One region of the Pseudomonas phenolilytica genome, then DNA from elsewhere that is predicted to be linked to it. Evidence: predicted binding sites of a transcription regulator. Region 1 holds the regulator's gene; each other region holds the start of a gene.
What was found. Region 1 encodes FliA, which starts transcription of late flagellar genes. Its sites were predicted from a motif close to CTAAAGTTTNNNNNNNNNNNGCCGNTAA; they were not measured.

Region 1 (10,164 bases):
CATCCGCACCATCGCCGAAGCCATCGCCAATGTCGCCAACAAGAGTCAAGATCCCGCCGCGATGGTGGCGGCAGTGCGCGTCGCGCTGTCTCGCGCAATCGTGCAGAACGTTGTGGGACTAGAGCCGGAGCTGCCTGTGATCACTCTGGAGCCGCGATTGGAACAGATCTTGCTCAATAGCCTGCAGAAGGCCGGACAGGGTGCCGAAGATGGCATCCTGCTGGAACCGGGAATGGCAGAGAAGTTGCAACGGTCGCTGGTAGAAGCGGCTCAGCGCCAGGAAATGCTCGGCAAGCCGGCGATTCTACTGGTGGCCGGACCGGTTCGCGCGATGTTGTCCCGCTTCGCCCGGTTGGCCGTACAGAACATGCATGTACTGGCCTACCAGGAAATTCCGGACAACAAGCAGGTCACCATCGTTGCGACGGTGGGTCAGAATTAATCGAGGGTGCAGGCCATGCAGGTCAAACGTTTCTTCGCCGCCGATATGCGCATCGCCATGAAGATGGTGCGCGACGAGCTGGGCGCCGATGCCGTGATCATCGGCAATCGCCGGGTCGCCGGCGGTGTCGAGCTGACTGCCGTGCTCGATTACCCGATGCAGGCCGCCCCGGAAGCGAACAAGCCCAACCCCGTGCTGGAAGCCGAGCTGCGCAAGACGCAGGCGCGTATCGCCTCGGCTCATGCCGAACTGAGCGCGCCGAATCGCGTGAAGTCGGGCCAGGACCGTCAACTGCTTGACGAGCAGCCTGCCGCCGCGCCGCAACCCGCTGCCAGCGCGCCGGTCGATACGCGCGCCTTCGAAAGCATGTGCACCGAACTGCAGGGCCTGCGCGAGCTGATCGAAGTGCAGCTCGGCTCCATCGCCTGGGGCCAGGAGCAGAGCCGGCGGCCGCAGCAGGCCGGGCTCTGGCGCCGCTTGCAGCGTCTCGGCCTGCCGGCGGAACTGTCGCGCAGCCTGCTCGAAAAGGTCGCGACCATCGCTGATCCGCGACAGGCCTGGCGTATGCTGCTGGCGCACCTGGCGCAGGCGATCAAGGTCACCAAGCACGAACCGCTGGAAGAGGGCGGGGTCATCGCATTGGTCGGGCCGGCTGGCGTCGGCAAGACCACCACGTTGGCCAAGCTGGCGGCCCGTTACGTATTGAAGTACGGCGCGCAGAACATCGCGCTGGCGAGCATGGATAACTACCGCATCGGCGCGCAGGAGCAGCTCAAGACGCTCGGTCGTATTCTCGATGTGCCGGTGGTGCAGATCGACCCGTCGCAGCCGCTGGGCAAGACGCTGGCGCCGCTGGCACGCAAGCGCGTGATTTTGATCGACACGGCCGGGCTGCCGGCGAGCGATCCGACACTGCGCATGCAGCTCGAAGCGCTGTCCGATCGTGGCGTGAAATCGAAGAACTACCTGGTGCTGGCCGCTACCAGCCAGAGCCAGGTGCTCAAGGCGGCGTGGCACAACTATCGTCGTTGCGGCCTGGCCGGTTGCATCCTGACCAAGCTCGACGAGGCCGGCTCGCTCGGCGACGTGCTCGGACTAACGATCAGCCAGCACCTGCCGATAGCTTACCTCGCCGACGGGCCGCGTATTCCTGATGACCTGCACCTGCCGCGCAGTCATCAGTTGGTCAGTCGGGCGGTGAGCCTGCAATCCGGCGAGGAGCCGAGCGAGGAAACGATGGCCGATATGTTCGCCGGCCTGTACAACGAATCATCGCGGCGAGCGGGCTGAAGCGGCAGTGCGTTACTCGGATAAACCTGATGCATTCGAGCTGAATGCATCGCCGGCCTTGCAGGCCGAGCAACATATAGGCGTTTGAACATGGGTATGCATCCCGTACAGGTGATTGCGGTGACCGGCGGCAAGGGTGGCGTCGGCAAGACCAACGTGTCGGTCAATCTGGCACTGGCGCTGGCCGAACTCGGGCGGCGGGTGGTGTTGCTCGACGCCGACCTCGGGCTGGCCAATGTCGACGTGCTGCTGGGGCTGACCACCAAGCGCACGCTTGCCGACGTGATTGCCGGTGAATGCGACCTGCGCGACGTGCTCATCCAGGGGCCGGGCGGCATCCGCATCGTGCCGGCGGCATCCGGCACGCAAAGCATGGTGCAGCTGTCCTCGCTGCAGCACGCCGGCCTGATTCAGGCGTTCAGCGAGATCGAGGATCTCGACGTACTGATCATCGACACCGCCGCCGGCATCGGCGAGGCGGTGGTCAGCTTCGTGCGCGCCGCGCACGAGGTGCTGCTGGTGGTCACCGATGAGCCGACCTCGATCACCGACGCCTATGCTCTGATCAAGCTGCTCAATCGCGACTACGGCATCAATCGCTTTCGCGTGCTGGCCAACATGGCGCACGCCCCGCAGGAAGGGCGCAATCTGTTCGCCAAGCTGACCAAGGTCACCGAGCGCTTCCTCGACGTCGCGCTGCAATACGTCGGTGCGATTCCCTACGACGAAGCCGTGCGCAAGGCCGTTCAGAAGCAGCGTGCAGTCTACGAGGCTTATCCGCGGTCAAAATGCGCATTGGCATTCAAGGCCATCGCGCAGAAAGTCGATACCTGGCCGCTGCCGGCCACGCCGCGCGGGCATCTTGAATTCTTCGTCGAGCGCCTGATCAGGCCGGCGAACGACACTCACGAATGACAGCTGCTGGATTCGCTATGTATTACAGCAAGGCTCAGGCGAAGGATGCCCAGCATCGTTTGATCGACCAGTATGCGCCGCTGGTCAAGCGCATTGCCTATCACCTGCTCGCACGGCTGCCGGCCAGCGTCCAGGTCGACGACCTGATCCAGGCCGGAATGATCGGCCTGCTGGAGGCGGCAAAGAAGTACGACGCCGGCAAAGGCGCCAGCTTCGAAACCTACGCCGGTATCCGCATCCGCGGCACCATGCTCGACGAGGTGCGCAAGGGCGACTGGGCGCCGCGTTCGGTGCATCGCAACTCGCGCATGGTCAGCGAGGCGATTCGCGCCATCGAAGCGAAAACCGGACGTGACGCTAAAGATCATGAGGTTGCGGCCGAACTTAAGCTCAGCCTCGATGAGTACTACAGCATTCTCGGCGACACCCTGGGCAGCCGCCTGTTCAGCTTCGACGACCTGTTGCAGGACGGCGAACATGGCGAGTTGCACGACGATGCCGCTAGCACTCATTCCGAGCCGTTTCGCGATCTCGAGGACGAGCGTTTCCAGCAGGCGCTGGCCGATGCCATCACCAACCTGCCCGAACGCGAAAAACTGGTGCTGTCGCTGTACTACGACGAAGAGTTGAATTTGAAGGAAATCGGTCAGGTGCTCGGCGTCAGCGAGTCACGGGTCAGTCAGCTGCATAGCCAGTGCGCCGCCCGTCTGCGTGCCCGCCTCGGCGAATGGCGGGCGAGCTGACCGGTACCCTCACTGCGAGACGTGCTCGGTTGCCGAGATTTTGGGATTTACGGAGGTCGACTTGGACAAGAACATGAAAATCCTCATCGTCGATGACTTCTCGACGATGAGACGAATCATCAAGAACCTCCTGCGAGACCTGGGGTTCACCAACACCGCCGAGGCCGACGACGGCACCACCGCGTTGCCGATGCTCAAGAGCGGCAGCTTCGATTTCCTCGTCACCGACTGGAACATGCCGGGTATGAGCGGCATCGACCTGCTGCGCCACGTGCGTGCCGACGAGCGCCTCAAGCACCTGCCGGTGCTGATGGTGACGGCCGAAGCCAAGCGCGATCAGATCATCGAAGCGGCTCAGGCCGGCGTTAACGGTTACGTCGTCAAGCCCTTCACTGCCCAGGTGCTCAAGGAGAAGATCGAAAAGATCTTCGAGCGCGTCAACGGCTGAAGCAGCAACGCCGCGAGGGCACTATGACGCAAGCAGACCAAAGCCTGGCGGAGTTCGAAGCAACTCTGCAGGCCAATGCACCGCAGCTGATTGAAAGCCTGCAGCAGGGCCGCTTCGACGAGGCGGCGCAGATGTTCAACCAGCTCAACCAGGTCCGTAATCACGGGCTCTATCAAGAAGTTGGCAAGCTCACCCGCGAACTGCACAACGCTATCGTCAAGCTCGAGGTGGACACCTGCGCCACGGGCGGGGATCCGTCGCCGATCACCGATGCAACCGACCGGCTTTCCTACGTGGTGGCGATGACCGAGAAGGCCGCCAACCGCACCATGGATCTGGTCGAGGAGTCGGCGCCGCTGGTGAACTACGTCAGCTACGAAGCCCAGAGCCTGACCGCCGACTGGCAGCGCTTCATGCGCCGCGAGATGAATGCCGAGCAGTTCCGCGAGCTGGTCCGGCGCATCGACCAGTACCTGCAGCGCTCGATGAACGATGGTAGCCAGCTGTCGCAGAACCTCAGCGAAATCATGCTGGCGCAGGACTTTCAGGACCTGACCGGGCAGGTGATCAAGCGCGTCACGCGGCTCATCACCGAGCTGGAAAGCAACCTGGTCAACCTGGTGGCAATGGCCGGGCAGGTCGATCGCGTGGCCGGCATCCAGCACGACCGCGACGCGATGCGCGCCGAGCAGGAAAAGAAAAAACAAGAGAAAGAGCCTTCCAACGGTGAAGGTCCGCAGATGCATGCCGATATACGTGAGGACGTCGTATCCGGACAGGACGACGTGGACGATCTGCTTTCGAGCCTGGGCTTTTAGGGGAATTGCAATATGAGCTTCGACGCCGATGAAGAAATCCTCCAGGATTTCCTGGTAGAGGCCGGCGAGATTCTCGAACTGTTGTCAGAGCAGTTGGTGGAGCTGGAAAGCAGCCCCGACGACATGGCGTTGCTCAATGCAATTTTTCGCGGGTTCCACACGGTCAAGGGCGGGGCGGGCTTCCTGCAGCTTAACGAGCTGGTGGAATGCTGCCACATCGCCGAGAACGTCTTCGACATCCTGCGCAAGGGCGAGCGCCGGGTGGATTCCGAGCTGATGGACGTGGTGCTGCAGGCGCTGGACGCCGTCAATGCCATGTTCAGTCAGGTTCGCGAGCGCGTCGAGCCGACCCCGGCAACCCCTGAGCTGCTGGCGGCGCTGGCGCGTCTGGCCGAGCCGGCGTCGGCGGATGCTCCCAGCGTGGCGGCAGAAGTCGCGGCGCCGGTGGCGGCGGACGACGAGTTCGAACAGATGCTGCAGGCCATCGACACGCCGGCTGCAGTCGGATCCGCAACGGCGGCGAGCGATGAAATCACCGACGATGAGTTCGAGTCGCTGCTCGACCAGCTGCACGGCAAGGGCCAGTTCAGTGCCGCACCTGCCGAAGCGGAGACGCCAGCAGAGCCGGTAGTGGCCGCGGGCGACGAGATCACCGACGAAGAATTCGAGGCGCTGCTCGACCAACTGCACGGCAAAGGGCAGTTCAACGAGCCTGCCGCCACGCCTGCGTCAGCACCCGCGGTAGCCGAGACCCGCGCCCCGGCGGCCGGCGACAATATCACCGACGACGAATTCGAAGCGCTGCTCGATCAGTTGCACGGCAAGGGCAAGTTCGAGCCCGAGAGCGTGGCGCCGGTCGCTGCAGTAGCGGCAGCGGCTCAGCCCGCAGCAGTGGCCAAGAGCGCGCCGCGCCAGCCCGCTGCCGCGCCGAGCAAGGCAGAGGCGGCGCCGCGCGCAGCGGCTCCGGCCGAGAAGCCGGCCAGCGACGCGGAAACCACCGTACGGGTCGATACCGCCCGGCTCGACGAGATCATGAATATGGTCGGCGAGCTGGTGCTGGTGCGTAACCGTCTGGTGCGCCTGGGTGCCAACAGCGGCGACGAGGCCATGTCCAAGGCCGTGTCCAACCTCGACGTGGTCACCGCCGATCTGCAGAGCGCGGTGATGAAGACGCGCATGCAGCCGATCAAGAAAGTCTTCGGCCGCTTCCCGCGGCTGGTTCGCGATCTGGCGCGTAACCTGAAGAAAGAGATCAACCTGGAGCTGGTGGGCGAAGAGACCGATCTAGACAAGAACCTCGTCGAGGCGCTGGCCGATCCGCTGGTGCACCTGGTGCGCAATGCCGTCGACCACGGCATCGAGTCGCCGGAGGACCGCGAGGCCGCCGGCAAACCGCGCGTCGGACGCGTGGTGCTGTCCGCGGAGCAGGAGGGCGACCACATCCTGCTGATGATCACCGACGACGGCAAAGGGATGGACGCGAACATCCTGCGTGCCAAGGCGGTGGAGAAGGGCATGCTGGACAAGGATGCCGCCGAGCGCCTGAGTGATCTGGAGTGCTACAACCTGATCTTCGCGCCCGGTTTCTCGACCAAGACCGAGATTTCCGACGTGTCCGGCCGTGGCGTCGGCATGGACGTGGTCAAGACCAAGATTTCCCAGCTCAACGGCACGGTCAACGTGTTCTCCACCAAGGGCCAGGGCTCGCGGGTGGTGATCAAGGTGCCGCTGACCCTGGCGATCATGCCGACGCTGATGGTCATGCTCGGCAACCAGGCATTCGCTTTCCCGCTGGTCAACGTCAACGAGATCTTCCACCTCGACCTGTCGCGCACCAATGTGGTGGATGGCCAGGAGGTGGTCATCGTCCGCGACAAGGCACTGCCGCTGTTCTATCTCAAGCGCTGGCTGGTGCAGGGCGCCGAGCATGACGAGCAGCGTGAGGGGCACGTGGTCATTCTCAGCGTCGGCAACCAGAGCATCGGCTTCGTCGTCGACCAGCTGGTGGGTCAGGAAGAGGTGGTGATCAAGCCGCTCGGCAAGATGCTGCAGGGTACGCCCGGCATGTCCGGCGCGACCATTACCGGCGATGGCCGCATCGCCCTGATCCTCGATGTTCCCAGCATGCTCAAGCGCTACGCGCGTCGGGTGTGACAGACCGGCAGGGGTCGTGACGGGCCACTGCCGCTAGGAGTGTTTTATGGCAGTCAAGGTCCTGGTGGTCGACGATTCGGGGTTCTTCCGCCGGCGTGTCTCGGAGATCCTCGCCTCGGATCCCGGTATCCAGGTGGTCGGCACCGCCACCAACGGTCGCGAGGCCATCGATCAGGTACTGGCGCTCAAGCCGGATGTTGTCACCATGGACTATGAAATGCCCATGATGGACGGCATTACCGCCGTGCGGCAGATCATGCAGCGCTGTCCCACGCCGGTGCTGATGTTCTCGTCGCTGACTCACGAAGGCGCCCGGGTCACGCTCGATGCGCTCGACGCCGGCGCGGTGGACTATCTGCCGAAGAACTTCGAGGATGTCTCGCGTAACCCGGAGAAGGTCAAGCAACTGCTGTGCGAGAAGATCCATACCGTCTCGCGCAGTAACCGGCGCTACGGCAGCTGGAGCGGTACGGCAGCGCCCGCACCGACCCCGGTCGCCCGCAGCACGCCGCTGACGACCGGGGCCGTGTCACCGCGCGCCAGCACCTCTCCGGCGCCCGTCGCCGCGGCACCCAAACGCAAGGCCTACAAGCTGGTCGCCATCGGCACCTCGACCGGCGGCCCGGTGGCGCTGCAGCGGGTGCTGACCCAGTTGCCAGCCAGTTTCCCGGCGCCGATCGTGCTGATCCAGCACATGCCGGCGGCGTTCACCAAGGCCTTCGCCGAGCGCCTCGACAAGCTCTGCAAGATTCGCGTCAAAGAAGCCGAGGACGGCGATTTGCTGCGCCCCGGGCTTGCGCTGCTGGCGCCGGGCGGCAAGCAGATGATGATCGACGGACGCGGGGCGGTGCGCATCCTGCCCGGCGATGAACGACTGAACTACAAGCCGTGCGTGGACATCACCTTCGGCTCGGCGGCCAAGTCTTTTCACGACAAGGTGCTGGCGGTGGTGCTCACCGGCATGGGCGCCGATGGCCGCGAGGGTGCGCGCCTGCTCAAGCAGAGCGGCAGTCAGGTGTGGGCGCAGGACGAGGCCAGCTGCGTGATCTATGGCATGCCGATGGCGGTGGTTAAGGCGAATCTCAGCGACGCCGTCTACAGCCTGGACGATATCGGTCGCCATCTCACCGAGGCGTGCATCTAGATGGATGTTCTCAGCCTGATCGGGCTGGTGCTGGCCTTTGTCGCCATCGTCGGCGGCAATTTCCTCGAAGGCGGGCACATTTCCTCGTTGCTCAACGGGCCGGCCGCTCTCATCGTGCTGGGCGGCACCCTGGGCGCGGTGCTGCTGCAGACGCCAATCGCGGTGTTCATGCGTGCGGTGTCCATCGCGCGCTGGATCTTCTTCCCGCCGCGCATCGATATGAACGGCGGCATTCAACTGGTCACCGGCTGGAGCAACACCGCGCGCAAGGAGGGCCTGCTGGGCCTGGAGCCGGCGGCTGAAACCGAGCCCGATCCCTATGCGCGCAAGGGCCTGCAACTGCTGGTCGATGGCGCCGAGCCGGAAGTCATTCGCAGCATCCTCGAGGTCGACCTGTACACCCAGGAGAGCCGTGACCTGCGCGCGGCCAAGGTCTACGAGAGCATGGGCGGCTACGCGCCGACCGTTGGCATCATCGGCGCGGTGATGGGCCTGATTCATGTGATGGGCAACCTCGCCGACCCCAGCCAGCTGGGCAACGGCATCGCCGTGGCGTTCGTCGCGACCATCTACGGCGTCGGCGTGGCCAACCTGCTGGTGCTGCCGATCGGCAACAAGCTCAAGAGCGTGGTGCAGCGGCAGACGGCCTATCGCGAGATGCTGCTCGAAGGCGTGCTGTCGATCGCCGAGGGTGAGAATCCGCGTTCCATCGAAATGAAGCTGCAGGGCTTCATCGACTGAGGCCGCCGCGATGGCACGACGCAGACACGCCGAAGAGCATGAGAATCACGAGCGCTGGATGGTGTCCTACGCGGACTTCATTACCCTGCTGTTCGCCTTCTTCGTGGTGATGTACTCGATCTCGTCGGTGAACGAGGGCAAGTACAAGATCCTCTCCGATTCATTGGTCGGCGTGTTCAACCAGGTCGATCGCGCGGTCAAGCCGATCCCTATCGGTGAGGAGCGGCCACGCACCACCAGCCCGGCGCTGTCGGAGGTCGATCAGCCGACCGGGCAGTCGCTGCTGGAGCAGAGCGTTTCCGATCCGCTGCAAAGCATTGCGCAGAGCATGCGCGAGACCTTCGGCGAGCTGATTGCCGATGGCCAGCTGACGGTGCGCGGCAACGAGCTGTGGATCGAGATCGAGCTCAATTCCAGCCTGCTGTTTCCCAGCGGCGATGCCATTCCCAACGATCTGGCCTTCGATCTGATCGCCCGGGTGGCGGCGATTCTCGCGCCGTTCGACAACCCGATCCATGTCGAAGGGTTCACCGACAACCTGCCGATCAGCACCGCCAAGTTTCCGACCAACTGGGAGCTTTCCGCAGCGCGCGCCGGCAGCGTGGTGCGCATGCTGGCTGCCGATGGTGTCGATCCGGCACGCATGGCGGCGGTGGGCTACGGCGAGTTCCAGCCGGTGGCGGACAATGCGACCCCCGAGGGACGCGCGCGCAATCGGCGTGTGGTGCTGGTGGTGTCGCGCAATCTCGACGTGCGCCGCAGCGTTACCGGCACCGGTAGCAGCAACGCGCGGGCGGACGCGGCGTTGCAGCGAGCTGGCACACAAACTGCACCGGTCAGCGGCAATTCGGCGCACTAGGGCGCCTTCGTCAAATCACCGTCGTCGCGGGGCCTGGCAGTCGCCGGCCCGCTCGGATTCGGATGGAATGTGCGCAATGAGAGTCTGGGCAGTAGCCAATCAAAAGGGCGGGGTGGGCAAGACCACCACGTCGATCGCGCTGGCAGGCTTGCTCGCCGATGCGGGCAAGCGGGTGGTGGTGCTCGATCTCGACCCTCATGGGTCGATGACCAGCTATTTCGGCCATGACCCGGATAACCTCGAGCACAGCGTCTTCGATCTGTTTCAGCACAACGGCAGCGTACCCGAGGGCTTGCCGTGGCAGTTGCTGCTGTCGACCAGTCATGAGCGTATCTCGCTGTTGCCGTCCAGTACCGTGCTCGCCACGCTGGAGCGCCAGTCGCCCGGGCAGAACGGTCTGGGCCTGGTCATCGCCAAGAGTCTGTCGCAGCTGTGGCAGGACTTCGATTACGCCATCATCGACAGCCCGCCGCTGCTCGGCGTATTGATGGTCAATGCGCTGGCGGCCAGCCAACAGCTGGTGATTCCGGTACAGACCGAATTCCTCGCGATGAAGGGGCTGGAGCGGATGGTCGGCACGCTGGCGATGATCAATCGTTCGCGCAAACAG
Region 2 (10,164 bases), 900 kb from region 1:
GCGGCACTTCAGCTTCGCCATCGAGCCGCTGGCCGATGAGCCGGTGGTGCAGCCCGGGCAGTTCTTCATGCTCGCCGTGCCGGGCGTGGGCGAGGCGGTCTTCACCTATGTCAGCCCGCCGGATGCCGACGGCCGCTTCAGCGCGCTGATCCGCCAGACCGGCACACTTACCGCGGCGCTGTTCGCCCTCGCGCCGGGCGCCGTGCTCGGCTATCGCGGGCCGTTTGGTCGCGGTTGGCCTGCGGTCGAACCGGGCGAGCGGCTGCTGCTGGTGGCCGGCGGCTGCGGGCTGGCGCCATTGGCCGGGTTGATCGACAGTACCGATGGCGAGCTGCAGTTGATCTACGCTGCGCGCAACCGCTCCTATCAGGTGCTGGCGCGCGAACGGGTGCGCTGGTGTGGGCGCCTGAGGCTGGTCGAGACGCTCGACCAGGGCAATGACGGCCTGCCCCAGGGCAGTCCGCTGGAGGCGCTGGCGTGGGCGCTGAATGAGGCCGAGGTGCCGACCAAGGTGCTTTGCTGCGGGCCGGAGCCGCTGATGCTGGCGGTAGCGCGCCGCTGTATCGACCAGGGCCTGGCGGCCAGCCGGATCTGGCTGTCGCTGGAGCGGCGCATGCATTGCGGTGTGGGGCTGTGCGGGCACTGCTACATCGGCAGCAGCTATGCCTGCGTCGACGGGCCGACCTATCGCTACGATGAGTACCTGCGGCTGCTGGCGGCCAGCGGCCAGGTCGCGGCGACCTGCCTGCCGCCGCAGCCCTGCTGAGCGCGCTCAGTCGCGCTGCCAGTGGATGTCGACGTAGTACTCCTCGTGGTTGTAGTGGATTTGCAATTCACCGTCGTAGGCCGCCTCCAGCGCGTGGCCGATGCGCTGAGCCAGGTGCAGGCCGGTGGTGGTCACATCCAGGCCGTCGGCGCTGTCGCTGATGGCGATCAGCCGTTCCAGCGGATGCTCGCTCTTCTCCAGCTCCTCGGTGTTGCGGACCAGCCCGCACAGCTCATCGGCATGCTGCTTGACGAAGGCTCCGCGCAGGCTGACCGTGCCGGCCGGCACGTTCTCGGCGATGCGCTGGCAGGCTGGGCAGGTGGCCTCTTCCGCGTTGCTCGCGTCGACCAGACCGTGCCAGGTCCAGCGCCCGGCCTGGTAGGCCGCGCCGCACTGTGGGCATAGCGTGTCGCTGCGCTGGTGCCAGGGTCTGAGGTAGGGATCGTGGTGTTCGGGTTTGAGCAGCTTGTCGCTGATGCTTTGACGATGCTTGTCCATGGCGAAGTCTCAACACGGTGTGAAAGGGCTATTTCAGCGTAGTCCAGCGGCGCCATCGTACAGCTCGTCCGTGGCAGATCGCAGGGTGCCGCGGATTTGCCGACAGCCGTGCATTCCTGAGCCAGACTGAATAGGTCTGTCCGCCGAGGAGGTCTGCTTATGTCACCGACCATTCCCTTCCCCGATCGCGTCGAGGCCGGTCGGGCGCTGGCCGAGCAACTGGCGCAATCCGGCGACTGGCCCGACGCGCTGGTACTCGCCCTGCCGCGCGGTGGCGTGCCGGTCGCCTTCGAGGTCGCTGAACGGCTCGGCCTGGAGCTGGACATCCTCGTCGTGCGCAAGCTCGGCGCACCGGGCAATCGCGAACTGGCGATGGGCGCCATCGCCAGCGGCGGCGTGCGGGTGATGAACGAGGACATCGTGCGTTATACCCAGGCCTCGCAGGCCGAAATCGACGGCACCATCGCCCGCGAAAGCCACGAACTGCAGCGTCGCGAACAGGCCTATCGGGGCCAGCATCCGCGCCCGGCGGTGGAGGGGCGCACGGTGATTCTGGTGGACGACGGTCTGGCCACCGGCGCGACCATGCGCGCGGCGGTACGGGCGGTGCGCGCGATGGGTGCCGGGCGCGTGGTGGTGGCCGTGCCGGTGGCGGCACCGGAGAGCGTTGCGCAGCTCGCGCAGCTGGCCGAGCAGGTCGTCTGCGTGCACCAGCCGCACGATCTCTACGCGATCGGCCGCTGGTATGTGAACTTCGACCAGACCTCGGACGCCGAGGTCGTGGAGCTGCTGCAGCGCGCCTGGAACCGGGGAGGGCAGCGCCCATGAATACTGCTGGCGCGATACCCATGCGCTTTACCCTCGGCAAGGCGCGGCTGCACGGTGAGCTCTGCGTGCCGGCGAACGCCGGCGGCCTGGTGGTGTTCGTCCACGGCAGTGGCAGCAGCCGGCACAGCCCGCGCAACCAGCGCGTGGCGCGGGCGTTCAACACGCGCGGGCTGGCGACGCTGCTGTTCGACCTGCTCACCGAGCATGAACAGCCGCTCGACGAGCTCACCCGCCAGCTGCGCTTCGATATTCCGCTGCTCAGCCAGCGCCTGACCGGGGTGATCGACCAGCTGCGTCAGGACGAATCGTTGCGCGCGCTGCGCATCGGCCTGTTCGGTGCCAGTACCGGTGCCGCCGCGGCGCTGATCACCGCGGCGTCGCGCCCGGCGGACATTGCGGCGGTGGTATCGCGTGGCGGCCGGGTCGATCTGGCCGAGCATTCGCTGGCGCAGGTTGGCGTGCCGACGCTGTTCATCGTCGGTGGCCGGGATGGCGAAGTGTTGGCGCTCAACCGGGCAGCGCTCGAATATCTGCCGGGTGTGCGTCGGCTGGAGGTGGTGGCCGGCGCGACGCACCTGTTCGACGAGCCGGGCACGCTGGATGAAGTGACCCGGCTGGCTGGCGACTGGTTCATCGAGCATCTGGCCGGTGGCGCGCCGGCGCCGGGCTGACACTGCCTCAGGCGACCACTTCGCCTTCGCGCGGCGGCAGCGCGGGTGGGGCTTCGTCTTCCTCCTGCGGCCAGCGGCGTTCGAGCAACGGCTGTTCGACATCGTCGATCCACCAGTGCAGTTCGGCGCTGATCTGGCCGTCCTGCGCCACGCCGAGACGATTGCGCAGCGGGCACTGACGGGTGGCGCCGGCCACCAGCGCACCGGCCTGGTCGCTGCGCGAGGTGCCGGCCTGACTGCGCGAGCGGACCTGCAGCCGGTAACGCACGTGCTGGCCGCTACCCTGGAAGCACAGCGCCAGCTCCACGCGCTGCTCGGCGACGCCGCGCAGCTCCAGGCTGGCATCCACTGCGGGTGCCACTGCGGGTGCCGTGGCGGCGAGCCACTGGGCGAAAATCAGGTCGAGCATCCGTTCTGCCTCCTCGAAAGGCACCGCTCGACAGCGCCGGGCGGTGCGCAGCCAATCCGTGGCGCGGCGGGCGTGGCGTCACTGCTGGACGATGGTCGCCTGGTTGCCGTTGCCGTTCTGCTGGATCAGGGCACTGTGACCAGTGTAGACGCCGGCCGCCATGCTCTGACGGATGACGGCTTCGTTGGCGCTGCCGAGCTGGCTGATCTCGGCCTGATGGTTCTCGTAGGCCTGCTCGATGCGGGCCAGGTTGTCGTCGCCGTTCTGCACCACGCTGGCGCGGTTCAGCGCATGCGACTGGCTGATCTCTACCGCGTTGCGATTGCCGCTCGTGCTGCCCTCGATGCGCGAGCCGTAGCCGGTCTGCGCCACGTCGAGGCGGTTGTCGTTGCCACGCTGGGCGAAGTCGAGTTCGTTGTGGTAGCTGTCCTGGCGGATCGCCGCGCTGTTCAGCACCCCGCTCTGTTCGAGGCGCAGGCGATTGCCATCGCCTTGCTCGATCATCGCCAGGTTGGCCTCGCCATCCTGCGCCACGACCAGGGTCGAGCCTTCGTAAAAGCCCTGCTGGACGACGCTCAGCAGATTGCCGACGCCGATCTGGCTCACCTCGGCGTTGGCGAAGCCGGTCTGTTGCACGCGGATGAGGTTGTCCTCGCCCACGCTGTGTGCCTGCAGCACGTTGGCCCGCCCGCTCTGCTCCACCTCGATGGCGTTGCCGGCGCCCTGCTGGTAGATGGCGGCTTGGTTGAAATGGCTATCGGCGACCTGCTGCACGCGGGCGTCGTTGCCTTCGCCCAGTTGTCGAATCAGCGCACTGTTGCCTTCGCCGCTCTGCTGGAGGTCGCTGGTATTGTCGTCGCCGGACTGCAGCTGCTCGGCGCGGGCGTCTATGGCCTGGCTTTGCGTCACGCTGGCGAGGTTGGCGCTGCCGTCCTGTTCCTGACGCGCGCTGTTTTCGGCGAGCGCAGCGGTGGCACCGAACAGCAGGAGCAGGGCGAATGACGAAGTTCTGAACATGGGTGATTCCTCGGGCGACGGGTGGTCAGGCGCGGCATTCGTCCCAGTCGAGGCGGCTGCGCAGCAGGTAGGCCGCCTCGGCCCGGTTGGATGCACCGATCTTGCGCAGCAGGTTGTGGATGTGACTCTTGATGGTGTGCGGGCTCAGGCACAGCTGCTCGGCGATTTCCGCATTCGACAGGCCCTTGCCGGCCAGCGTGAGAATTTCCCGCTCGCGCAGTGTCAGCGTGGCCTTGCTCTCGGCCAGCCGGCGCATCCGCCGCAGCTGGCCGAGCAGGCGCTCCATCAGCAGGCGCGGCAGCCAGTCGCCGCCGGCGAGCAGCGTGCCGATGCCCTTGAGCAGGTGCTCGCGGGTGGCGTGGCTGTAGAACACGCCGCGTATGCCCGGATGCTTGTCGAGCAGCTGCTCGGCCTGTTGCGGAACGATGTTCACCAGTGCCAGCGGCGCGCGTTCGTCGAGCTGATCGATCAGCCCGGACAGCTCTTCGGTCTGCGCCTGGCCGGCATCGACGAGGATCAGATCCGCGCGTGCCTCCGGCGCCTGGCGGAAATCGGCCAGACGGACGTTCAGTTGCGCCTGCTCGCCCAGAAAGTGGCGGAAGAACAGCCCCAGCAGTTCATTGCCGGTCAGCAGCGTGACGGTCGGCGCGTGGGCGTCCTGCGTACGATCTTCATCCATGTTCGGTACCTGGTCAGTCGAGCGGGGAGTGGTGGAAAAAGTTAATAAGCGACCAGCACTCTGTGGCGAAGTTCAGTTGTGGTGCGGGAAACGGTCGCCAACGTGATGGCAATCAGTAGGAGGATTGCTAGCAACGAGCGCGAGCGCTTAAGCCGTGCGCCGACCGCCCGGTTGTTCCCGGCGCGATGAAACCTTGTGCGTTCGCCGTTGCCCGAATTTAGGCAACCCCTCACAGAGGTGACGATCATGAAGCCGATTCAGATGACCGTACTGGCGTTTGCCGCCCTGCTGGCCGCTGGCGTGCAGGCCGCTCCCGACAACGCCAATAGCCGTTCGGAGAACGGCCAGGAGGCGATGGAGGAAAGCGCCCACGGAGGCGATTACAGCGGCAAGGGCTTCGGCAGCGCGGCGCAGAATTCCGCCACCGGCAAGGGTGGCAGTACCGATACCCAGGGCACCGGCAACGATGGCTCCAAGGCCACGGAAATCGACCAGGGCGCCGACGGCAAGCGGCATGGCGAGCCGGGCAGCACCGGCACGGGCGGCGAAGGCGGCGCGCGCGGCGCTTATTGAGGCGGGGATGAAAAAGCCGCCCGGAGGGGCGGCTTTCGCTGCGGCCTGGATCAGGGCAGGGTGAACAGCACCTTGACCGAGCCGTTGACCGCGGCGCTGTCGACATAGCCGATGGCATCGGCTTCGGCGCCGACCTTGGCCACCACGGCGGCATCGTCGGCGACGCTGGGCAGCGGCTGACCCTTGCCGGTGAAGATCAGCCCGGACCAGTAGGACTTCAGCTGCGACTCATTCTTGCTGGTCACACCGGCGTAGAAGGCTTCCTTGACCGGATTCCAGCCGGCCTGGTCGACGCCCTTCATGGACTTGTCCTTGCCGAGGAAGATGTTGGCGACGTCCGACTGCGACGGCGTCTTGGCCGCGGCGGAATTGACGATCACCGCGACCTCGGCCTGGGCCAGGGAAGCTGCGCCGAGCAGCGTGGCGGCGGTGAGGATGCGAAGGAATGCTTTCATCGGGACGCTCCTCAGAAGACGAAATCGACGCCGACGGAAACGATGTCGCCGTCGTAGTTGCGGGCCGGAGCGCCGCCGAGTGCACCACCGAAGCGGCTGTGGACTTCGTTGTCGAAGACTTCCTGGGCGTTACGGGTGAACACGCCGTCGTAGCCGTTCTGGGTGTCGACGCGCTTGTACTCGCCCTTCACCACCACAGTCGGCGCCGCCTGGTAGTTCAGGCCCAGCGTCCAGGAACTCTGGCGACCGCCGTTGTCGTCCAGCTGCGCATAGGTGACGTGCGGCAGGAAATCGCCGAAGCGGCGACCACCCATCAGGTAGAACGAGTCGATCGCTTCCAGACCGTCGTTCTCGATCATGCGCGAGGTCCACTCGTTGTTGCTGACCCAGGTGCCGTTGTCGTACTGGTAGCCGATCGAGGTGAACTTGCCCTTTTCCTTGTCCAGCACCAGCAGCGAAAGGTTGTCGTTCGGATTGCCGGTGAGGTAGTTGTTCACGGTGCCGTTGATATCGGTGGTGATATCCGCTTCGACGTAACCGATGCGCAGCGTGCCGAACTGGTTGGTGGCCAGGCTGACGCTGGCGCCGAACAGCTTGTCGTAATCGATATCGAACTGGTCGTCGTAGGCGTAATAGTCACGGTTCTTGGCCTGGCCGCCGGCGAGCTGGAAGGTCACCGAACCGTAGGACAACGGCACGGTGTAGACCGCGTCGAGACCTTCGTAGTTGGTCACCTGCACCTGGCTGTAGACCTCGTCGGGCAGGCGCAGCCACGGGTAGCTGTAGCCGACGTCGAGGCTTTCGGAATACATGTACACCGGGCTGCGCAGGCGGCCGGCGCGCAGCATCAGCTGGTCGGTGGTCTGCCAGGACAGGTAGGCCCATTCCAGATTGGCTTTCCACTCGTCCTGCTGCGCCTTGGCGGTGGCCTGTACGGTCACGCCGACGCTGTCGGTGAGGCCATAGCTCAGTTGCGCGCCGAACTTGGACAGCTGATCGCCGCGCCAGGAATCGTTGGTCTGGCCATTGATGCCGTAGCTGCGGCCGTCATCCTCACCGCCCAGGTGAGTGACGCCGACGGTCCCGAAACCGTTGAAACGGTGTTCACCCTGTTCCAGGGCGAAGGCCGGGGTGGCGGCCAGGCAGATGGCTGCCAGACCGGCGACACGAAGTGCAGTCATGTGATGCTCCAGAAGGTTAAACGCGGAATTGATTGGTGGCGGCGCGCAGGTGGTCTCCGGTCGTCACCAGCTGCTCGCCCAGGCGGGCGGTGGCTTCGGCGCCGTTGGCGGTTGCTTGTGCGTCCTGCTGCAACACTTGGGTTTCTTGTTGGATGGAACTCGACAGGCCGATCTGCTCCTGAGTGAACTGGGCGATGCCGGCGTTGAGTTCGTCGATCTGGTTGACCGTGCGGGCGATGGTCTGCAGCAGCTCGGTGGCCTCGACCGAGCGCTGGATGCTGGCGCGGGACTTCTCGCCATTGCTGGTCATCACGTTGAGCACCGTGTTGGCGCTGTTCTGCAGGCGCTGGATGATCTGCTGGATCTCGGCGGTGGACGCGGCGGTTTTCTGCGCCAGGTTGCGCACCTCGTCGGCGACCACGGCGAAGCCACGGCCCTGCTCGCCGGCGCGGGCCGCTTCGATGGCGGCGTTCAGCGCCAGCAGGTTGGTCTGTTCGGCGATGCTGCGGATCACGGTCAGCACCGAGCCGACTTCCTGGGTTTCTTCTTCCAGCTGCTCCATCGCCTTGACCGCGCCCATCACGCTGTCGCCCAGGTCGCTGATGCCGGTCGACAGGCTGCTGACGTGCTCGCGCGCGCTGGCGGTCTGGCGCGCCGCGGCGTTGGCCTGATCGGAGGCCTGCCGCGAACGCTGCGCCACTTCCTGGATGCTGCCGGTCATGGTGAGGATGTCGCGAGTGATCGAGTCGGTGTGGTGCTGCTGCGACTTGGCGTTCTCTTCCGCGCCCTGGGTGAGCTGGTACAGCTCCTTGGAAACCTGGCCGAGCGGGTTGGCCGCCTCGATGATCTGGCGGATGGTGCCCTGCAGCTTGTCGAGAAAGCCGTTGAACAGCTCGATCATGGCGCCGATCTCGTCGTTCGACTCGACGTTGACGCGCTGGCTCAGGTCGCCGTCGCCGCGGGCGATCGATTGCAGCGAGGCGATCACGCCGCGCACGTTGGCCATCACGCTGCGGATCACCAGCCAGGCGCCGAGCCCCACCAGCACCACCAGCACCAGGCTGATGACGATGCCCAGGCGCGTGGTGGCCGCATTGGTCTCGCGGGTCTGTGCCAGGGTCTGCTGGAAGTCGCCGTAGGCCTGCGCGCGGAAGGTGCTGCCCAGCTGCTGGGCCTGGGCCAGCTCGCTGGCCATGCGGTCGAGGCTCGGGCGCAGATCGTCGAACGAGGCGCTGCCGTCGATCAGCTTGCCGGAGGCGGCGAGGGCGTTGTCGGCATAGCCGCGCACTGCCGTGCGCCACTCCTCCAGCGCCTGTTGCTGGGCGCGCTGGTCGGCCAGCAGCGTGGCCAGCGACTGCTGTTGCGTGTCGATCTGCTGCAGTACCTGGCGCGCCTCGTCGAGCACGCCGGGTTCGCCGGCGGCCACGGCGTTGTTCAACAACGCCGGCACGCGGGAGAACTGGAAGATCACTGCGTCGGTCTTTTCCAGCGTCGGGTAGCTGCGGGTTTCCAGCCGCTCCAGCCGGGAGTCGGTCGCCGAGAGTTGCAGCGAGGTGTAGAAAACGTACAGCACCAGCCCGAACAGCGCCACGGCGGGGACCAGGGACAATTTGGCGGTCAGCGAGAAATTCTTCAGCATGCGTCGACTCCGGTGCAGGCCGTGGAAAGTGATAGCCAAAAGCCAGCCTGGCCGAGATTGTGACTGAAGAGGCAAATCGGGTCACGTTACGGATTGTAAAACGCCTGATATTTAACGCCGGGAAACCGACAGGCATAAAAAAACCGCCCCGGGGGGCGGTTCTTGTGTCGCGTTGATGCGGGTTACAGGCCGTTCTTGGCCTTGAACTCGCGACGGCGGCGATGCAGCACTGGCTCGGTGTAGCCGTTGGGCTGCTTGGTGCCTTCGAGGACCAACTCCAGGGCCGCCTGGAAGGCCACGCTGTTGTCGAAGTTCGGCGCCATCGGGCGGTACAGCGGGTCGCCTTCGTTCTGGCGGTCAACCACGGCGGCCATGCGCTTGAGGCTCTCGACCACCTGCTCCTGGGTCACCACGCCATGGCGCATCCAGTTGGCCACGTGCTGGCTGGAGATACGCAGGGTGGCGCGGTCTTCCATCAGCGCGATGTCGTTGATGTCCGGCACCTTGGAGCAGCCGACGCCCTGTTCGACCCAGCGGACCATGTAGCCGAGGATGCCCTGCGAGTTGTTGTCCAGCTCGTTGCGCTTCTCTTCCTCGCTCCAGTTGGTGTCTTGCGCCAGCGGCAGGGTGAGGATGTCGTCGATGGACGCCTTCTCGCGCTTGGCCAGCTCGGCCTGGCGTGCCTGCACGTCGACCTTGTGGTAGTGCATGGCGTGCAGGGTGGCGGCGGTCGGCGACGGGACCCAGGCGGTGTTGGCGCCGGCCATGGGGTGGCCGACCTTCTGCTCGAGCATCGCCGCCATCAGGTCGGGCATGGCCCACATGCCCTTGCCGATCTGCGCCTTGCCCTGCAGGCCGCAGGCCAGACCGACGTCGACGTTGTTGTTCTCGTAGGCGCTGATCCACTTCTCGGCCTTCATGGCGGCCTTGCGCACCACCGGGCCGGCTTCCATGGAAGTGTGGATTTCGTCGCCGGTGCGGTCGAGGAAGCCGGTGTTGATGAACACCACGCGCTCGCGCGCTTCCTTGATGCACGCCTTGAGGTTGATCGTGGTGCGACGCTCCTCGTCCATGATGCCGACCTTCAGGGTGTTACGCGGCAGTCCAAGGACGTCCTCGACACGGCCGAACAGCTCGGTGGCGAAGGCGACTTCTTCCGGGCCGTGCATCTTCGGCTTGACGATGTAGACCGAGCCGGTGCGGGTGTTCTTGCGGGTGGTGTTGCCCTTGAGGTTGTGCATCGCGCACAGGCTGGTGAAGAGACCGTCGAGGATGCCTTCCGGCACTTCGTTGCCGTCCTTGTCGAGGATGGCGTCGTTGGTCATCAGGTGGCCGACGTTACGCACGAACAGCAGCGAACGGCCGTGCAGGGTCAGCTCGCCGTTGCCGTCGGCCTTGGTGTAGACGCGGTCCGGATTCATCGCGCGGGTGATGCGCTTGCCGCCCTT
Region 3 (10,164 bases), 590 kb from region 1:
CTCGTTACCGTCGCCGCCCCCCTGCCGAAGGACACGCGCCACATGCTGATGCGCGAGCTGCTGGTGATTTCCGCCTGGCCGGCCAACGAGCGACTGCGCCCGCTGGAAGTCACGTGCGTGGTACACAACTCGGTACGGCCATGGCGTTACCCAGCAATGCGCGAACTGCAATTCGGCGAATGGCTGCGCGCCGATATCGAAGCCGGCCGCATCGAGCCGCCCAAACAGGACCACGATCTGGCCATTCTTCTGCACCAGGCGCGCAAGAACGGCGTCTGTCTGATCGGCCCCGACGCGGTCGAGTTGTTCGAACCAGTACCCGAGCGAGACATGCGCCAAGCCTTGCGCGACACGCTGGCGCAATGGCGCGAGCCCGCCGACTGGCAGGGAGACGAGTGCAACGTGGTGTTGGCCGTGGCGCGCATCTGGCTCACCCTGACCACGGATGCCATCGCTCCGAAGGACGTCGCAGCGATCTGGCTGCTCGAGCGTCTGCCGGATAAGCACCGTGCCGTGCTGGAGAAAGCCAGCCAGGCCTATCGGGGCGATGCGATCGAAAAGCCTGCCCTGAGCCCACAGGCGGTGGAGGCGTTCATCCGGCATGCGCAAACGCAGTTGCAGCCGTCGCAACCAACAGGAGCAGAGCGATGATGACCACTGACCAGATCGCCGCCTTCTGCCTGGCTCTGCCCGGCACCCGTGAAGATCTCAAGTGGGGCAGCAATCGGGTGTTTTCCGTGGCGGGCAACAAGATGTTCGCCGTTCTCGATTTCCTTGGCGAGAACCTGGCATTCAAGGTCCACAGCGACCTCTTCCTGGGTTTCGTGGACCGTCCCGGCATCCACCCTGCTCCTTACCTGGCACGGGCGCACTGGATCAGCATGAGCAGTCAGCAGATCCCCATGGGTGACGACGAGCTGCGCGACCTGCTGACCCGCGCGCACCAGCTGGTGGTACGCAAGCTGCCAAAGCGCCTGCGACCCGGGCTGTTACTGGATCTGGATTGAGTCAGCGCTGGATGGATCAGTCGCAACGAACCGACGGACATGCACGCAGGCGATATCGAATCCTCCTGTCACTGCAGCGGCTGCGCCAGCCTCCTCTGCCCTCGGCGCTTCAGACCTGACGGGCCAACCGGTGTACCCGTGGCTCCTAGACCACGGTCGCTGGGCCACCGGCAAAATGTGACGTAGGGCCGCTCCCGTCGGCTTGGCGCGGCAAAGCGCTTTAAGTCGTCACTCATCTTTGGCATAAGGAGCGGCTGAAAGCCGAGAAGCGTCCCCGCGGTCGGTCCGCATGGATGCACTGCCAACCAACCAGAATAAAGAGTCTTTCATGAAGCCGATCATTACCCTTGCCGGGCTTGTGCTGGCCGCCGCCAGCGCATTCGCTCAGGCCGATCCTATCGTCATCAAGTTCGCCCACGTCGTGGCCGAAGACACTCCCAAGGGCAAGGGTGCACTGCTGTTCAAGCGCCTGGCCGAGGAACGCCTGCCCGGGCAGGTGAAGGTCGAGGTCTACCCGAACTCGACGCTGGTCGGCGATGCGACCGAGATCCAGGCCCTGCGCGACAACGAAGTGCAATTGCTCGCCCCCTCGCTGGCCAAGTTCGAGCAGTACACCAAGCAGCTGCAGGTATTCGACCTGCCGTTCCTGTTCGACGACATCGAGGCTGTCAACCGCTTCCAGAAGCGTGCCAAGGGCAAGCAGCTGCTGCGCTCGATGGAAGACAAGAACATCATCGGCCTCGCCTACTGGCACAACGGCATGAAGCAGCTCTCGGCCACCCAGCCGCTGCGCATGCCCGGCGATGCGGCCAATCTCGCGTTCCGCATCCAGCCCTCGGCAGTGCTCGAGGCGCAGTTCGGCGCCGTTGGTGCGACGACTAAGAAACTCGCCTTCGCCGACGTGTTCGGCGCGCTGCAGGCGGGCACGGTACAAGGCGCCGAGAATCCGTGGTCAAACATCTACAGCAAGAAGATGCACACCGTGCAGCCTTACATCAGCGAAACCAACCACGGCGTACTGGACTACATGGTGGTCAGCAACACGCGCTTCTGGATGGGCATGCCGCACAAGGTCCGCTTCGAGCTGGAAGCGATTCTCGATGAAGTGAGCTACGCGGTGAATCGCGAAGCCGAAGAGCTGAACCAGGCCGACCGCGAGCGCATCCGTCAGGCCGGCACCACGGAGATCATCAGCCTCACACCAGAACAGCGGCTGGCCTGGCGCGAGCGCATGCGTCCGGTGTGGCAGCAGTTCGAATCGGACATCGGCGCCGACATCATCAAGGCGGCTCAGACGGTGAACCGCAAGCAGCACAACTGAAATCACCGCGCAAAAAAACCAGGCTTCGGCCTGGTTTTTTTTGCCATCACTCGCTCTTCTTGCGAATCCAGTACAGGTAGATGTCGGCATCCTGTTGCTGATCGACCAGCTCATGGCCGAGAAAGACGCAGAACTTGGGAATATCGCGCTGGGTCGAGGGATCGGTGGCGATTACCTTGAGCACCGCACCGCCAGCCAGATCGCGGACCTTGTTGTGCAGCATCATCACCGGCTCGGGGCAATTCAGACCGCTGGCGTCGAGGACGGCATCGGCAGTCATTTCAACAGATTGGCTCATCACGAACTCCTGAAACAGGCCGGCATTGTGGCGCAAGCGCGCTGCCGGGTCATCCTCGGTCGATCGCCACGCAGCCGAAGCCGTCTTGCATCGGGGGGAACCCCGGCTCGACGCGGCGGGTCCAGTGATTGGCGAAACCCGTTGCGCGGGTCTAGCTTCAACAATCTGCCCTCAACGCCATGCCGGCGGGACTAAGGAGACCTGAATGCCTTCCCTGGATAGCCTGCAATGCCGTCGCAGCCTCGAGGCAGCGGGCAAGACCTATCAATATTTCAGCCTGCCGGCGGCCGCCGCAACGCTAGGCGAGATCGACCGCCTGCCGGTATCGCTCAAGGTGCTGCTGGAAAACCTCCTGCGCTGGGAGGATGGCGTCACGGTTCGTCGCGATGACTTCGTGGCGCTGGCGCAGTGGCTGAATACACGCAGTTCCGAACAGGAAATCCAGTATCGCCCCGCGCGGGTGCTGATGCAGGACTTCACCGGCGTACCCGCGGTGGTCGACCTGGCAGCCATGCGCGACGCCGTGGCCCGGGCTGGCGGCGATCCGCAGCGGATCAACCCGCTGTCACCGGTGGATCTGGTGATCGACCACTCGGTGATGGTCGACCGCTTCGGCAACGATCAGGCCTTCGCGCAGAACGTTGCCATCGAGATGCAACGCAATGGCGAGCGCTATGAGTTCCTGCGCTGGGGTCAGCAGGCCTTCGACAACTTCCGCGTGGTGCCGCCGGGCACCGGCATCTGCCACCAGGTCAATCTGGAATACCTGGGCCAGGTGGTCTGGACCCGCGACGAGGATGGCGACACCTACGCCTATCCCGACACGCTGGTCGGCACCGATTCGCACACCACCATGATCAACGGCCTCGGCGTGCTCGGCTGGGGCGTTGGCGGTATCGAGGCCGAAGCGGCGATGCTCGGCCAGCCGGTGTCGATGCTGATTCCGGAGGTCATCGGATTTCGCCTGACCGGCCGACTCAATGAGGGCGTCACCGCCACCGACCTGGTGCTGACCGTGACGCAGATGCTGCGCAAGCACGGCGTGGTGGGCAAGTTCGTCGAGTTCTTCGGGCCGGGGCTGGACAACCTGCCGCTGGCTGACCGCGCCACCATCGGCAACATGGCCCCCGAATATGGCGCGACCTGCGGCTTCTTCCCGGTCGATCGGATCACCCTCGACTATCTGCGCCTGACGGGCCGCAGCGAAGAACGCATTGCACTGGTCGAGGCCTACGCCAAGGCGCAGGGCATGTGGCGCGAGCACGACTCGCCCGACCCGCTGTTCACCGCCACGCTGGAGCTGGATCTGAGCCAGGTGCGCCCCTCCGTCGCCGGCCCCAAGCGCCCGCAGGATCGCGTCGCACTCGGCGACATCGGCGCCAGCTTCGACCTGTTGCTGGAAACCAGCGGCCGCAAGCAGCAGACCGATGCCCCGTTCGCCGTCGCCGGCGAAAGCTTCTCGCTCAAGCACGGCGCCGTAGTGATTGCGGCCATCACTTCCTGCACCAACACCTCCAACCCGAGCGTGCTGATGGCCGCCGGGCTGCTGGCGAAGAAGGCCATCGAACGCGGCCTCAAGCGCCAGCCCTGGGTGAAATCATCGCTGGCGCCGGGCTCGAAGGTGGTGACCGATTATCTGGAGCGCGCTGGACTGACACCGTATCTGGATCAGCTCGGCTTCAATCTGGTGGGCTACGGCTGCACCACCTGCATTGGCAACTCCGGACCGCTGCCGGACGCGATCGGCCAGGCCATTGCCGACAATGACCTGATCGTCTCGTCGGTGCTTTCGGGCAACCGCAACTTCGAGGGCCGCGTGCACCCGCTGGTCAAGGCCAACTGGCTGGCCTCGCCGCCGCTGGTGGTGGCCTTCGCCCTGGCCGGCACCACGCGTATCGACATGGAACGAGACCCACTGGGCTACGACGCGCAGAATCAGCCGGTATACCTGAGGGACATCTGGCCGAACAGCGCCGAGATCGCCGAAGCCGTCGGCCGTATCGACGGCGAGATGTTCCGCAGCCGTTATGCCGACGTGTTCACCGGCGACGAACACTGGCAAAGGATCACCGTCAGCGCCGGCGATACCTATCAATGGAATGCCGGCTCCAGCTATGTGCAGAATCCACCGTTCTTCGCGGACATCGGCCAGCCGCCCGCGCCGGCTGCGGATATCGAGCACGCGCGGGTACTCGCCGTATTCGGCGACTCGATCACTACCGACCACATCTCTCCGGCCGGCAACATCAAGGCCAGCTCGCCGGCTGGCCTTTACCTGCAGTCGCTCGGCGTGCCGCCGGAGGATTTCAACTCCTACGGATCGCGCCGCGGCAACCATGAGGTGATGATGCGCGGCACCTTCGCCAACATCCGCATCAAGAACGAGATGCTCGGTGGCGAAGAAGGCGGCAACACGCTGCACCAGCCCAGCGGAGAGCGCCTGTCGATTTACGATGCAGCCATGCGTTATCAGGCCGAGAGCGTACCGCTGGTGGTGATTGCCGGTAAGGAGTACGGCACCGGCTCCAGCCGCGACTGGGCCGCCAAGGGCACCAACCTGTTGGGCGTGAAGGCGGTCATCGCCGAGAGCTTCGAGCGCATCCACCGCTCGAACCTGATCGGCATGGGTGTGCTGGCGCTGCAATTCGTTGGCGAACAGACGCGCCAGTCGCTGGGCCTGAACGGCACCGAACGGCTGTCGATCCGCGGTCTGAGCTCCGACATCCGACCGCACCAACTGCTGACTGTGGAGGTTGTGCGCAGCGATGGTTCGCATGGCACGTTCCAGGTTCTGTGCCGCATCGACACGCTCAATGAAGTCGAGTACTTCAAGGCCGGCGGCATTCTGCACTACGTACTGCGCCAGCTGATCGGCAGCTAAGGCTGACAAAAAAACGCCGAGGTGATCCTTCACCTCGGCGCCCCGCCGTCCATGACTATTTCCCTGCTGGCTGCCGTGCCGATACTCGGCCGTTTCCATACGGCCCGATCCACGTCCTTGAATCCGTCGCGTGACGATCCCACCCGCACCGGTGAGCTCCGACGTGAGGTCAAGTTAATCCCCGCGGATTGCAGGAATATGACCCTCACGGAGGATTCGCGTACTTTTTTTGCTCAAGAACTCTCGCCCCCCGCCGATCCCCTGACACAGCCTGAAAACGAAAAAATCCATATAAATCAAAAAGTCAGGCGAGCTTTTTTCCTTGATTTGTGCCGACGTGAGACCCAATGCGTAACAACCAGCCTGTAACCCAGCGTGAGTACGCCTTCCCGGACCAGCAGCGTCTGGTTTCCGCCACCGACCTCAAAGGCCGGATCACCTATTGCAACGACATCTTCGCCGAGGTCAGCGGGTTTGTGCGTGAGGAGCTGATTCGCGCGCCGCATAACCTGATTCGTCATCCCGACGTGCCACCAGCCGTGTTCGCCCATATGTGGGCCACCCTGCAACAGGGCAAGCCGTGGATGGGCATCGTCAAGAATCGCCGCAAGAACGGCGATCATTACTGGGTAGACGCTTATGTAACGCCCGTTCTGGACAGTCAGCGTACGGTTATCGGTTACGAATCGGTGCGCACCAAACCGAGTCGTGAGCAGATTCAGCGCGCCGAATCCCTCTATGCGCGCATCAATGCCGGCAAGAGCGGCGTGCCGCGGCGCGATCTCTGGCTGTCGGTTGCGACCAAATGGCTGCCCTTCATTCTGGTCAGCCAGATCGGTTTCATGATCGGCGCCTGGCTCGATCATTCGCTCGGCTTCGCCCTGGCGGCACTTCTTTCGGTTCCTCTCGGCCTGGCTGGCCTGCATTGGCAGCAGCGCGGCCTGATGCGGCTGTTACGTCTGGCGGCGCAGACCACCAGCGACCCGCTGATCGCCCAAATGTATACCGACAGCCGTGGCGTCGAAGCTCAGCTGGAGATGGCGATACTGAGCCAGCAGGCGCACCTCAGGACGTGCCTGACTCGCCTGCAGGACAGCGCAGTACAGTTGCAGGAACAGGCGAAGAAGGCTGATTCGCTGGCACACAGCTGTTCGAATGGCCTGGCGCAACAGCATCAGGAAACCGAGCAGGTGGCTACCGCGATCAACCAGATGGCGGCGACCACGCAGGAAGTCGCCGCCAACGTCGCCCTCGCTGCCGAAGCCACCCGACACGCCAGTCAGCTGACCGTGCACGGCCGGGACGTCGCCGCCGAGACCCGCGCGGCGATCCAGCAGTTGTCCGCGTCGGTGGCGCGCACCGGCGAGGCGGTTGACCGTCTCGCGCTCGACAGCAACGAGATCGGCACCGTGGTCGATGTGATCAAGAGCATCACCGATCAGACCAACCTGCTCGCGCTCAACGCCGCCATCGAGGCGGCGCGGGCTGGCGAGAGCGGGCGAGGTTTCGCCGTGGTCGCCGATGAAGTCCGGCAACTGGCGCGACGCACGGCCGACGCCACCGGCGAGATCCATCAGCTGATCGAAAAATTGCAGCAGCAGGCCCGCCATGCGGTCGAGACCACCGAGGAAGGTCGCATCCAGGCCACCCGGGGCGTCGAGCAGGTTGCCCAGGCCGATCAGGCGCTCAGCGGCATCAGCGAGGCGATGAACAACATCATCGACATGACCACGCAAATCGCCTCAGCGACCGAGCAGCAGAGTGCCGTCGCCGACGAGATCAGCCAGAACGTCAGCACCATCGCCCGGCTGGCGGACCAGACATCGGGCGATGCGCGCGACACGGCCCTGCTCAGCGAGGAACTGAGTTCAACCGCCGAAGGTCAGTACTCGCTGGTCGAGCGCTTCAACCGCTAGGGTTCCTCCGCTCGCCGAGCCTTCCGAAGGTCGGCCGGACGCTGCGCGACGGCGGCTAGAAAGCTGGCGATCGCCTGCGCTGCGCTATCCAGATGCTGCGCATGGCTCAGCCCGGAGCGTTTCAGGGGTTTGAGATCGTGGTCGGCGCCTGCCAGCCAGCGCAGCTGGATCATCGGCGAAAGCCGATAGCTTTCGACCGTGGCGCGATTGCCCAGTGCATCGCGCTCGCCCTGGAGAATGAGCGCAGGCGCGTGCAGCTCGGCCAGATGTTCGACGCGCGGCTTTTCCGGCCTGCCCGCGGGGTGGAACGGATAGCCCAGGCACACCAGCGCGTCGGCGCCCAGCTCATCGGCCAGCAAACTGGCCATCCGCCCGCCCATCGACTTGCCACCAATGGCCAGCGGCCCTGTGGCCTGCTGTCGCACCAGCGCATACTGTTCCCGCCATTGCTGCAGCAACTGCGGCTGCCGCTCGGGCGGGCGCTTGCGTCCCGCCGTGCGTCGTTCGGCCATGTAGGCGAATTCGAACCGATACACCGCAACCCCGCGCGCAGCAAGGCGTTCAGCCATCTGCTGCATGAACGGACTGTCCATCGGTGCACCGGCGCCGTGCGCCAGAATCAATGTCGCGAACGCTTCGTCGGACGGCCTCGTCCAGAGCCCGGAATGCCCCTGCGCGGCCTGCGTGTATTGACCAGCGTCAATACCGGCAAATTGCCCTTTCCCCATCCTTGCCCCCGCTTTCCTAGGAAAGAAAAAACTGCTCATTACCCGTGGATGGAAGCCCATACATGAACACAGCAACCAGTACCGCCTACCATTACAAGGTGGTCCGCCAATTTGCCATCATGACGGTGGTGTGGGGAATCGTCGGGATGGGGCTCGGCGTTTTCATCGCAGCGCAATTGGCCTGGCCATTCCTGAACCTTGACCTACCGTGGACCAGCTTCGGTCGTCTGCGTCCCTTGCACACCAACGCGGTGATCTTCGCCTTCGGCGGCTGTGCTCTGTTCGCGACTTCCTACTATTCGGTCCAGCGCACCTGCCAGACCACCCTGTTCGCGCCGAAACTGGCCGCGTTCACCTTCTGGGGTTGGCAACTGGTCATCCTGCTTGCCGCGATCTCCCTGCCGCTGGGCTTCACCAGCTCCAAGGAATACGCCGAGCTGGAATGGCCGATCGACCTGCTGATCACCATCGTCTGGGTTGCCTACGCGATCGTGTTCTTCGGCACCCTGGCCACGCGCAAGGTCAAGCACATCTATGTCGGTAACTGGTTCTTCGGTGCCTTCATCCTGACCGTGGCGATTCTGCACATCGTCAACAACCTGGAAATCCCGGTCAGCGCGATGAAGTCCTACTCGCTGTATGCCGGTGCGACCGACGCGATGGTGCAGTGGTGGTACGGACACAACGCCGTGGGCTTCTTCCTCACCGCCGGCTTCCTCGGGATCATGTACTACTTCGTGCCGAAGCAGGCCGAGCGTCCGGTGTATTCCTATCGCCTGTCGATCGTCCACTTCTGGGCACTGATCACGGTCTACATCTGGGCCGGTCCGCACCACCTGCACTACACCGCACTGCCGGACTGGGCGCAGAGTCTGGGCATGGTGATGTCGCTGATCCTGCTGGCACCGAGCTGGGGCGGCATGATCAACGGCATGATGACCCTGTCGGGCGCCTGGCACAAACTGCGTAGCGACCCGATCCTGCGCTTCCTGGTGGTCTCCCTGGCGTTCTACGGCATGTCGACCTTCGAAGGCCCGATGATGGCGATCAAGACCGTCAACGCCCTGTCCCACTACACCGACTGGACCATCGGCCACGTACACGCCGGCGCCCTCGGCTGGGTTGCGATGGTGTCGATCGGTGCGCTGTACCACCTGATTCCGAAGGTCTTCGGTCGCGAGCAGATGCACAGCATCGGCCTGATCAACAGCCACTTCTGGCTGGCCACCATCGGCACCGTGCTCTACATCGCCTCGATGTGGGTCAACGGCATCGCCCAGGGCCTGATGTGGCGCGCGATCAACGAAGACGGCACGCTCACCTACTCCTTCGTCGAAGCACTGGAAGCCAGTCACCCCGGTTTCGTGGTACGGATGATCGGTGGTGCGATCTTCTTCGCCGGCATGCTGGTGATGGCCTACAACACCTGGCGCACCGTGCAGGCTGCCAAGCCGGCCGAGTACGACGCTGCCGCGCAGATCGCCTGAGGAGCTAGGGAATGAAATCGCACGAAAAACTCGAGAAGAACGTCGGTCTGCTGACGCTGTTCATGATCCTGGCCGTGAGCATCGGCGGTCTGACCCAGATCGTTCCGCTGTTCTTCCAGGATGCGGTCAACGAGCCGGTCGAGGGCATGAAGCCCTACACCGCGCTGCAACTGGAAGGACGTGACATCTATATCAAGGAAGGTTGTGTCGGCTGTCATTCGCAGATGATCCGTCCGTTCCGCGCCGAAACCGAGCGCTACGGCCACTATTCCGTCGCGGGTGAAAGCGTCTACGACCATCCGTTCCTGTGGGGCTCCAAGCGCACCGGCCCGGACCTGGCCCGCGTCGGCGGCCGCTACTCCGACGACTGGCACCGTGCCCACCTGTTCAACCCGCGCAACGTGGTACCGGAATCGAAGATGCCGTCCTACCCGTGGCTGGTCGAGAACACCCTGGACGGTAAGGACACTGCCAACAAAATGCAGGCGCTGCGCACTCTCGGCGTGCCTTACACCGACGAAGACAT

Region 2: the regulator FliA is predicted to act here: its motif matches at 8,828-8,855, upstream of HU825_RS03415 (methyl-accepting chemotaxis protein).
Region 3: the regulator FliA is predicted to act here: its motif matches at 5,740-5,767, upstream of HU825_RS15110 (methyl-accepting chemotaxis protein).

What each region holds. Positions count from the first base shown of each region.
Region 1 is NZ_CP058908.1:3,741,086-3,751,249, reverse strand. It holds gene flhA (flagellar biosynthesis protein FlhA) at 1-442, shown strand, start outside; gene flhF (flagellar biosynthesis GTPase FlhF) at 458-1,732, shown strand; gene fleN (flagellar synthesis regulator FleN) at 1,823-2,647, shown strand; gene fliA (RNA polymerase sigma factor FliA) at 2,644-3,390, shown strand; gene HU825_RS17855 (chemotaxis response regulator CheY) at 3,464-3,838, shown strand; gene HU825_RS17850 (protein phosphatase CheZ) at 3,862-4,656, shown strand; gene HU825_RS17845 (chemotaxis protein CheA) at 4,669-6,810, shown strand; gene HU825_RS17840 (protein-glutamate methylesterase/protein-glutamine glutaminase) at 6,857-7,954, shown strand; gene HU825_RS17835 (flagellar motor protein) at 7,955-8,695, shown strand; gene motD (flagellar motor protein MotD) at 8,706-9,554, shown strand; gene HU825_RS17825 (ParA family protein) at 9,631-10,164, shown strand, end outside.
Region 2 is NZ_CP058908.1:715,873-726,036, reverse strand. It holds gene HU825_RS03465 (FAD/NAD(P)-binding protein) at 1-766, shown strand, start outside; gene HU825_RS03460 (BCAM0308 family protein) at 773-1,264, opposite strand; gene HU825_RS03455 (phosphoribosyltransferase) at 1,424-2,092, shown strand; gene HU825_RS03450 (dienelactone hydrolase family protein) at 2,089-2,763, shown strand; gene HU825_RS03445 (hypothetical protein) at 2,771-3,172, opposite strand; gene HU825_RS03440 (hypothetical protein) at 3,251-4,189, opposite strand; gene HU825_RS03435 (helix-turn-helix transcriptional regulator) at 4,215-4,796, opposite strand; gene HU825_RS03430 (hypothetical protein) at 5,115-5,441, shown strand; gene HU825_RS03425 (phosphate ABC transporter substrate-binding protein) at 5,492-5,896, opposite strand; gene HU825_RS03420 (hypothetical protein) at 5,908-7,077, opposite strand; gene HU825_RS03415 (methyl-accepting chemotaxis protein) at 7,094-8,716, opposite strand; gene HU825_RS03410 (malate synthase G) at 8,899-10,164, opposite strand, start outside.
Region 3 is NZ_CP058908.1:3,154,262-3,164,425, forward strand. It holds gene HU825_RS15085 (aminoglycoside adenylyltransferase family protein) at 1-651, shown strand, start outside; gene HU825_RS15090 (MmcQ/YjbR family DNA-binding protein) at 651-1,007, shown strand; gene HU825_RS15095 (TRAP transporter substrate-binding protein) at 1,336-2,328, shown strand; gene tusA (sulfurtransferase TusA) at 2,375-2,626, opposite strand; gene acnA (aconitate hydratase AcnA) at 2,832-5,507, shown strand; gene HU825_RS15110 (methyl-accepting chemotaxis protein) at 5,855-7,423, shown strand; gene HU825_RS15115 (alpha/beta family hydrolase) at 7,420-8,151, opposite strand; gene ccoN (cytochrome-c oxidase, cbb3-type subunit I) at 8,214-9,638, shown strand; gene ccoO (cytochrome-c oxidase, cbb3-type subunit II) at 9,650-10,164, shown strand, end outside.